Regions from separate parts of the Erwinia persicina genome, predicted to be linked through region 2. Evidence: riboswitches for the same ligand, from Rfam matches in the RefSeq annotation. Region 2 holds a riboswitch; each other region holds the start of a gene.
The links. Region 2 has a riboswitch for thiamine pyrophosphate ahead of thiM (hydroxyethylthiazole kinase). Riboswitches for the same ligand answer to the same signal wherever they lie in the genome.
Positions count from the first base shown of each region.

Region 1: another riboswitch for thiamine pyrophosphate. It lies ahead of thiC (phosphomethylpyrimidine synthase ThiC); the one in region 2 lies ahead of thiM (hydroxyethylthiazole kinase).
Region 3: another riboswitch for thiamine pyrophosphate. It lies ahead of K6L24_RS08430 (TenA family protein); the one in region 2 lies ahead of thiM (hydroxyethylthiazole kinase).

Region 1 covers NZ_CP082141.1:4,342,281-4,345,555, forward strand. Annotated here, with positions in the region: gene nudC (NAD(+) diphosphatase) at 262-1,035, opposite strand; gene K6L24_RS20045 (Rsd/AlgQ family anti-sigma factor) at 1,111-1,617, shown strand; TPP riboswitch at 1,808-1,908, shown strand; gene thiC (phosphomethylpyrimidine synthase ThiC) at 1,993-3,275, shown strand, end outside.
Region 2 covers NZ_CP082141.1:1,623,334-1,626,608, forward strand. Annotated here, with positions in the region: gene K6L24_RS07330 (aldo/keto reductase family oxidoreductase) at 1-434, opposite strand, end outside; gene K6L24_RS07335 (AraC family transcriptional regulator) at 557-1,489, shown strand; TPP riboswitch at 1,581-1,677, shown strand; gene thiM (hydroxyethylthiazole kinase) at 1,713-2,501, shown strand; gene thiD (bifunctional hydroxymethylpyrimidine kinase/phosphomethylpyrimidine kinase) at 2,501-3,275, shown strand, end outside.
Region 3 covers NZ_CP082141.1:1,888,027-1,891,301, reverse strand. Annotated here, with positions in the region: gene K6L24_RS08440 (oxidoreductase) at 1-322, shown strand, start outside; gene K6L24_RS08435 (DUF4334 domain-containing protein) at 669-1,172, shown strand; gene K6L24_RS08430 (TenA family protein) at 1,348-1,986, opposite strand; TPP riboswitch at 2,022-2,137, opposite strand; gene phnN (ribose 1,5-bisphosphokinase) at 2,231-2,770, opposite strand; gene phnM (alpha-D-ribose 1-methylphosphonate 5-triphosphate diphosphatase) at 2,770-3,275, opposite strand, start outside.

The DNA of each region.
Region 1 (3,275 bases), 1.9 Mb from region 2:
ACATCCAGATAAATAAGAAAAAACTCACATGACACTACAGTCGAAATAGTAGTTACTTAAGCCTGACTTAATATAACCATTTGAATAGCACAGGCTATCAACCGTTTTCATCACAGAATGATATTTGAAATTCCCCGCGAGATAAAGTCAGTTAATCTTCTCTACTTAAATTAATCCAGGGGCTCCTGGCAGGAGGCTGATATTGCCAGGAGATTATATCGCAAATAAAAACAATTCCTAAAAGACATATTCCCAGCGTGATTATTCCGCCTCTGCGCGACATAAAACAACGGTGTCCTCAATCAACCTGCGCGCAACGGTTCCGGCAGGCGGTAGCAGTGGCAGAGCATCAAAACGATACCAGCCAGCGGATAACAGCTCTTTCGGATCGATATTGATCTCGCCAGCGTCATAATCAGCCATGAAAGCCATCATTAATGACTGTGGAAAGGGCCAGGGCTGTGATGAAACATAGCGCAGATTTTTTACCGTGATCCCACTCTCTTCCATCACTTCACGCGCTACCGTCTGCTCAAGGGTTTCCCCGACTTCCACAAAACCGGCCAGCACGGTGAATACGCCGTTCCGGTGCCGGGTATGCTGCGCCAGCAGTATTTCTTCGCCACGCCGGATAGCCACGATAATGCAGGGAGCGATTTGTGGGTAGTAACGCTGGCGGCAGTGGCTGCACAGGCAGGCCCATTCTGTTTTACTGTGGTGCATTTCATGGCCGCAGTAACCACACCAGCGGTGAGAGCGGTAAAATTCAGCCAGCTGGATGCCACGACCAACCAGCTGGAACAGGCCGCTATCCTGATCGAGCAACTGCCGCAGCGATCCCATTTCCTGGGGACGGGTATCCCGGATCAACCATACCGTCTCGCCCTGCCACTCCCCAATCGGGGATCCCAGGGATCCTTTCAGGCCGAGTGAATCTGCGCTCCCTCGTGGAAGTTCGCCTTTTGGTAACCAAATTTTATGTTCCATGCTGACAATCCACCAGCCAGCGTCTACGCTTAAAATTTCCTGTTCCATCATTTTGCTCATCATCCTCAGCTTAAAGACTGGATTGAGGTCAGACGTTAAAATATAACACTCACGGAGTAGAACATGCTTAACCAGTTGGAAGTCCTCACCGCGCGCGTTGGCGGGTGCAGTGAACTGGTAGACTTTTGTCTGCGCTCACGCAAGCAGTTGCTGATTGCCTATTATCACATGGCTGGTATCAAGCCTAACAAGGATACGCTGACGACGCTCGATGAAAACGCGCTGGATATGTTCTGCCAGAATCTGGTGGATTACCTTTCAACGGGCCACTTCACTGTCTACGAACGATTTATCAAAGAGTTGGAAGGCACAGAGCAGTTGGCTAAAGCGTCGCTTATTTACCCTTCATTAAAAGCCAATACCGACCTGATTATGCAGGTTTATGATTCTCATCTGGAAAGCGCTATCGATCACGATAACTATCGGGAATTCCAGCATGCTCTGTCGGTTGTCGGTGAAGCGCTGGAGGCACGTTTTACATTGGAAGATAAATTCATCAAGCTGGCGCTGGAAAAAAACGCGGAAAATCAGGAAGCGGCTAACGCCTGTACGCTCGCGCGCCCGGCCTGACCTGCAGCGGTCATTTAAACTTCTTGTCGTTTCCAAAAAGCCCCTTTATGCTGAATGGGCTGTCAGGGTGAAGTCTGCTTAGCCCTTTCAGTGCCCATTTTGTGGTTTAAGCGTCGCCCGGTCGGCGCGCTTACGTCTGGTGCGTGAGCATCCAGGCTGGCTGGCTATAAAAGCCGCTTAAAAGACACTATTCTTCTTGTCGGAGTGCCCTTAGGGGCTGAGACCGTTAATTCGGGATCCGCGGAACCTGATCAGGTTAGAACCTGCGAAGGGAACAAGAGTAAAATCTAAAACGCTGTGAAATGAGTTTTCTCACAACGTTCTTATTACTCCCGCCTCCAGGCAAGCAAACTTCCCTTTTATCAGGAAATTGCTATGTCTACTCATGAAAAACCTGTCGTTGAAAAAAAAAGCCGTCGTCGCGAGCAGCGGGCGGAAGCGCAACAGTTTATTGATTCCCTGCGCGGTACCGCTTTCCCGCATTCAAAACGGATCTACCTCAGCGGGTCACAGCCGGATATCCGTGTACCAATGCGTGAAATACAACTCAGCCCAACCACCGTGGGCGGCAGTCAGGATCGGCCGTTGCTGGAGGAGAATGAGCCGGTGCCGGTATACGATACGGCGGGCCCTTACGGCGATCCGGACGCCACCATTAATGTTCATGCCGGACTGCAAAAATTACGCAGCAACTGGATCCTTCAGCGCAATGATACCGGGCAGGTCAGTGAGGTCAGTTCGACATTTACGCAGCAACGCCTGGCCGACGAAGGACTGGATCATCTCCGCTTTGAGCATCTGCCACGTCCACGCCGTGCACTACCGGGTCGCTGTGTGACTCAGATGCACTATGCCCGCCAGGGCATAGTGACGCCGGAAATGGAGTATATCGCCCTGCGTGAAAATATGGGCCGCGAGCGGATCCGCAGTGAAGTGCTGCTGCAACAGCATCCCGGGCACAGCTTCGGCGCGCATCTGCCCGACAACATTACCCCCGAGTTTGTCCGTCAGGAGGTTGCCAGCGGACGTGCCATTATCCCGGCCAATATTAATCACCCGGAATCAGAGCCGATGATTATTGGCCGAAACTTTCTGGTGAAGGTAAACGCCAATATCGGTAACTCTGCGGTCAGCTCTTCTATTGAGGAGGAAGTGGAAAAACTGGTGTGGTCGGTTCGCTGGGGGGCCGATACGGTCATGGATCTGTCTACCGGCCGCTATATTCATGAAACCCGCGAGTGGATCCTGCGCAACAGCCCGGTTCCCATTGGCACGGTGCCCATTTACCAGGCGCTGGAAAAGGTGAACGGCGTGGCGGAGGATCTGAGCTGGGCTATCTTCCGCGATACCCTGCTTGAACAGGCTGAACAGGGCGTAGATTATTTCACTATCCATGCTGGCGTCCTGCTGCGCTACGTGCCCATGACGGCAAAACGCCTGACCGGCATCGTCTCGCGCGGTGGATCCATCATGGCAAAATGGTGCCTGTCACACCACCAGGAGAGCTTCCTCTATCAGCATTTCCGCGATATCTGTGAAATCTGCGCGGCCTATGATATCTCACTGTCACTGGGGGACGGACTGCGTCCGGGCTCCATCCAGGATGCTAACGATGAAGCGCAGTTTGCCGAACTGCGCACGCTGGGCGAGCTGACCAA
Region 2 (3,275 bases):
GCTTCAATGGAACCTTCCTGTGGCTGGGCGGTATTAAACATGATCCTGAGGTTCACCACATCCAGCTGTGCCAGCCCCAGGTTTCGCAGGTTGTCATGGACGGCATTGACCAGCTCCCCGGGGGACATGGCCGGGATCCAGCCGCCTTTTTTATCTCTCAGCGCCCCAATTTTGGTCACCAGCGTGAGGTCGTCAGGATAGGGCGCGAGTGCCTCGTTGATCAGTTTGTTGGTGATATGCGGGCCGTAAAAATCACTGGTATCAATATGATTGACGCCGGCCGCCACTGCCGCCCTGAGAACCGCCAGCGCGCGGTCAGGATCGTTGGGCGGGCCAAAAACGCCGGGGCCTGCCAGCTGCATTGCGCCATAGCCCAGTCGTTTTACCTGACGCGAACCCAGAGAGAAGAGGCCGGATGTACGGATGTTGTGCATAGTTATTTCCTGAAGGAGAGGTGGGATAACACGGAACAGCGAGGTTTTATCTTAAGCCCGCGCATCACGTCCTATCCATGCTATAAAGTCCGTATTATCTTTTTAATCGTCCAAAATTAATCATGGATCCTCTTTCTGATATTCTCGCGTTACTCAAGCCACAGCAGTATGTTTCCGGCGTCCTCGACGTGGGCGGTGACTGGGCGGTGCGTTTTCCACCTAACGCGGGCATCAAATGTTATTCAATGGTGTCGGGCGGCTGCTGGCTGTCCGTCGAAGGGGAGACTGACCCGGTACGATTGTCGGCGGGGGACTGCTTCCTGCTTCCTACCGGACGTCCCTTTGTTATGGCCAGCGACCTGTCACACCCGGCGACAGACTGGGCGGTGGTGTTTGCCGGCCCGCGCGCCGGCGGGGTGATCCGTCACAACGGCGGGGGAGACTGCCTGATGACCGGCAGCCGCTTCTTCCTGGACGACCCCCACGCCACGATTCTGCTGACCATGCTGCCTGCGGTGATCCATCTGCGGGCGGAAAATGACCAGGCGACCCTGCGCTGGCTGGTTGCGCAGATGATGGCCGAGCTGGATGAACAGCGTCCGGGACATGCCCTGATCGCTGAACATCTGGCGCATATGATACTGATACAGGCGCTGCGGCAGCATATGGAGTCGGGTGGTAAAGGGGACGCCGTGGGCTGGCTGTATGCCCTGGCCGATCACCAGCTGGGTGCGGCGCTGCAGGCCATGCACGCCGATCCGGCTTATCGCTGGACGTTACCATCGCTGGCACAGCGTGCCGGTATGTCCCGCTCGGCCTTTGCGCTGAAGTTTAAAACTAAGGTCGGGTCGTCAACGATGGATTATCTGACCCGCTGGCGCATGCTGCTGGCCGGAGACAAACTGCTGAACACCGACCTGCCCATTTCTGCGCTTGCGCCCTCGCTGGGCTATGAGTCCGAAAGTGCCTTCAGTACCGCCTTTAAACGCACGATGGGCTGTTCGCCGCGTGACTATGTGCGGCGTCATTCCCCGCCGGGGGGCCGATCGCGCTGAAGATACCCTGATGACCGACGGCAGGGCAGCACGGCCCGGGGCTTGCCAATACTCTGCCACTTCCTTATGCTGGCACCGACTGTAAAAAATCATCACTGACTCGGGGTGCCCTTCTGCGTGAAGGCTGAGAAATACCCGTATAACCTGATCTGGATAATGCCAGCGTAGGGAAGTCAGATGCCCGACCGGCATCGCCTTCTTGATCGCCGGTTGGGAGCGAAGAATGATCCAACCTCAAGACCTCAGCCATGCCGATATGGCGCATTCCCTGCGGCTGTATCGTCAGCATTCCCCTCTGACCCACTGTATGACCAATGATGTGGTACAGGCCTTTACGGCTAACGTGCTGCTGGCGCTGGGGGCTTCCCCGGCAATGGTGATCGATCCGCAGGAGGCGGCACAGTTCAGCCCTGTTGCCGATGCCCTGCTGGTGAATGTCGGTACGCTGACCCGCAGCCGCAGCGAAGCGATGCTGGCGGCCATTAATGCCGCCAGGCAGGTCGGGCGTCCCTGGACGTTAGATCCGGTAGCCGTTGGCGCACTGGACTTCCGCACGGCCTTCTGCCAGCAGACGCTGGGACTGAAACCGGCCGCTGTCCGGGGTAACGCTTCCGAAATCATGGCGCTGGCCAGGCAGAGCGTCAGCGGCCGGGGCGTCGACAGCCGGCACGCCTCCACGGCGGCGCTGCAGGCGGCTGTTTCGCTGGCGCAGGAGACAGGCGCGATTGTGGCCGTCACCGGTGAAACCGATTTTATTACCGACGGCCTCCGTACCCTGAGCGTGGGCGGCGGCGACCCGCTGATGACGCGGGTGGTAGGGACCGGCTGTGCGCTGTCGGCGGTCGTGGCCGGCTTTGCCGCACTGCCGGGCGACCGCCTCACACATGTGGCCAGCGCCTGCCGCGTGGTGTCGCTGGCCGGCGAGCGTGCGGCTGCAGCGGTGGACGGGCCAGGCAGTTTCATTCCGGCCTTTCTTGATGCCCTGTACCGGCTGAACCCGGAGGTGCAGTGATGAAAAGGATTAACGCGCTGACAATTGCCGGTACCGACCCCAGCGGTGGGGCAGGGATCCAGGCTGATCTGAAAGCATTCTCCGCGCTGGGTGCGTATGGCACCAGCGTGATCACCGCGCTGGTGGCGCAGAACACCACCGGCGTGCAGTCGATCTGCCGCGTTGAGCCGGCGTTTGTTGCCGCGCAGCTGGATTCCGTTTTGTCGGACGTGCGCATCGATACGATTAAAATTGGCATGCTGTCAGAAAGTGCCATCGTTGAGGTGGTGTCCGGGCGGCTGAAACAGACCCGCGTTCCCTGGGTGGTGCTGGATACGGTGATGCTGGCCAAAAGCGGCGATCCGCTGCTGTCGCCCGAGGCGGTGAGTACGCTACGGGATCGACTGCTGCCGCAGGTTTCACTGATTACACCTAACCTGCCGGAGGCCGCCGCACTGCTGGGATGTGCGCAGGCGCGCAACGAGGAGGAGATGCGCGAGCAGGGACGGGCGCTGCTGGCCCTCGGCTGCCAGGCTGTGCTGATGAAAGGCGGTCATCTCAGCGAGTCGGAAAGCCCGGACTGGCTGTTCACCCGTGAGGGAGAACAGCGCTTTACTGCGCCACGGGTGAACACCCGTAACACGCATGGCACCGGCTGTTCACTCTCGGCGGCGCTGGCCGCGCTGCGCCCGCGCCACGATGACTGGCCCACGACCGTTCAGGCGGCCCGGCACTGGCTGCAGGGCGCACTGGAGCAGGCGGACTCGCTGGAAGTGGGACACGGGCAGGGGCCGG
Region 3 (3,275 bases), 260 kb from region 2:
GATTCATGTAACCATTGTTGAACCGGGTTATTTCCGAACCGAGTTTTTGACTGAGAACTCTGTCGTTTACACAGATAATATTATTGCTGCGTATGATGCAACGTCTGGTGAAACCCGTCGGGCAACCAGAGCCGTTGACGGCAAACAGGCTAACGACCCTAAGAAGCTGGCGCAAGCTTTACTCAGACTAGCTAATGAACAGCAACCACCATTGCGTTTCACCGCGGGTGCTGATGCAACCGAGATATATGATCGTGTCCTGGTGGAAAAAAAGCATGAACTTGATTTGTGGCGGACACTTTCTGATTCACTTGCTTTTTAAATGATGCGTTTTGTTTCACAACCACTTATATAATATTATTTTTATCACTGCGGGTAACTTAACGATGACCACTCGGAATATCACTGGCAGTGATTACTCCGGAGATCAGTGACTATATTGAATTGTTAGTTTTATTTATTAATGCAGATTATGCAAGGCACTTAAAACTGTCCCCAACAGGGTACTTATTTTTCGCCTGCACCTGATAAGCACTCAAACCTGGCATAGGCTTGTACCGACATTAATAATTCACTAATTGTTATATCATGTGACAATATATATTACATATTACGTTCTTTCATCGGTATATCTGTTGCTATCTCTACAATACAAACAGGATTAAATTATGAACGCAAAAGTAAAATTTGACGCTTTTAAAGCACAAAGAGTATTCAGCTCAGATCAGGTATTGTTGGATTTTTTTGACTCATTACCCCCCGTCAGTGTTGATGAAATTCAATCAATATGGGCCGGAGGAGACTTTGATACCGGTCACTGGGCCACCCGCTCCCTTGATGAAGTAAAATGGTTCGGGAAATGGTTCCGTAGTGCTTCAGATGCCATGCCCCTGGTCTGCTATGATGACAAAGGCAATCTGTACTCTAATAAAATGATGAAGGGAGAGGCTTCTCTCTGGCAAATTGACTTTCGTGGGAAAATCTCAGCAACGATGGTCTACGATGGCGTACCAATCTTTGACCACTTCCGTAAAGTGGATGATGACACATTATTGGGGATCATGGATGGTAAATCCTTCGAAGGAGCACCAGACATTGTTCAGGATGGCCATTATTATTTCTTCTATTTAGAAAGAATTGACAAAATGCCCGCCCCATTTATTGACGCTTAAAACGATTCAACCTGTCCGTTGATACAGCACTGAGCGATACATAATAATTTCTCAGTCTGTGGCTTACCGTAGTGAATGGGGGAAAGAGCACCCCCGTTTTTTCTGATTTTTCCTGCCATAACAGCAGAATCGTTCCCTCCTGTCCTGCCACATTCTCTTTTCAGCAGATTTAATCTTATTGATACACTGCATCAAAAAATGCCAGTTCCAGCCTGACTGCACGCTGGAAAAAATCCTCGCACAACGACCGTTGTTCAGGCCCGACGCGATCCAGTTCGTGGCGTAAAAAGGCGACAAATTCGCAAAAATCAGGGTTATTGTGCAGGGTAATCCACTCAGCATGAACGAAACTGGCAGGCAGCATTTCTGGTGCCTGTGACGCCCAGTCAAGATACAACCACTCGGCTACATTCAGAACCGTCAGGATGGCAGCATAGGAACGGGTGGCGGCAGCTTCAAGCATAATCGCTTTGAATCCTACCGTCGGTGCCGTGTCAGACTGCACATTGCGCTGCTGCTCACTGACGCCCAATGCCGCAAATGCGCGAAGAAAATAGGTATTCTCTTCGGATGACACCATACCGGCGCAGCGGCCAAAACACAGGCGCGCGGCAGGCGTGTCGGCGCAGGCAATAGCAGATCCGACTAAGGTCAAAAAACTGTCGAGAAAACGATAATCCTGCACCAGGTAGTTGATCATCACCTGGTGGTTAATGCTGCCGTCATACAGCTCCCGGACAAAACGATGCGTGACGGCCTGTGACCATTGTGACTGACTCAGGGTACGGAGGGTATCGGTAAATCGGCTGGTCATTGGGTAGTCCTTTTAGCAGAGACTACCGGCAAAAGTCAGGTAAGCTGCCCCATCCCTCCGCCGGTATGATCCGGATCAGGTATTAAGGGTCATCGTGCTGTAGCATTAACGATTTCTCAGCCAGCTGTGCCTGGCTCCCCCTGGAGACTCAATTAAGTCAGGAAATTATGGGGCCGTCAATATTGCTGATGACGCTTAAAGTGAGAGCCAGCGCCGGATCGCGGGTCGACCGAAAACGTCGCCCCTACGCAATGTGCTCGGCTAATAATGCCGAAAAACCCTGTAATGTCTCGCCCAGCGGCCCGTCATTATTCAGCGTGATACACCCTGCTGCCACCGGTTCCGCTGCACGTTTCAGCCGCTGTTCAATGGCGGCCTCATCCTCGCGCCCGCGCTGGCGCAGGCGGCTGGCCAGCACCTCAGGCGATACCTGCAAACAGACTGCCAGCAGCTGTTCACCGTAGCGCTGCCGCGCAGCCTGAAGATGCAGGCGTGAACCGTTGACCACGACGTCCAGCCCGGCCGCCAGCCAGCGGTCGATTTCAATGCCGAGCGCATAGGAGTACTGATGCGCCTGCCAGTCGAGAGCAAACAGGCCATGCGCACGCCGCCGCCGGAACTCCTGCTCGCTGAGGGCGACGTGATTCTCCCCCCCGGCGCTGGCACTGCGGGTAATATAGCGATGCGCGACAATGACCCGCTCCGGTGCGCACTCGCGCAGGGCCAGCAGCAGGCTGTCTTTACCGGAGCCCGAAGGCCCCATCAGCCAGATCAGCCGCCCCATCAGAACACCGGCCTGCCCTGCGCCCAGACGCGGGAAACGTACACCTGTTCACGGTGCTGACGCACCAGCACCAGATCGGCACGTTTGCCCTCACCGATCGTGCCGCGATCGTCAAGGCCGATGGCGCGGGCAGGATTACGCGTGACCAGCGCCACGGCCTGAGGGAGCGTCATGCTGTTGTTTTCATCACGGGCCAGACGGAATGCCGCATCCAGCAGGCTGGCCGGATAGTAGTCAGAGGAGAGGATATCCAGCAGATCGATCTGCGCCAGCGCGCTGGCCGCCACGTTGCCAGAGTGCGAGCCGCCACGCACAATATTTGGCGCACCCATCAGTACCTGCAGGCCCAGCTCGCGCGAAGCGCGTGCGGCTTCTTCGGTGGTCGGGAACTCCGCGATCACACTACCGACCCCTTTCGACTCCACGACGTGCTCATACGTCGCATCATCATGGCTGGCCAGTGGAATATGATACTGACGGCACCAGGCGGATATGGCCTCGCGGT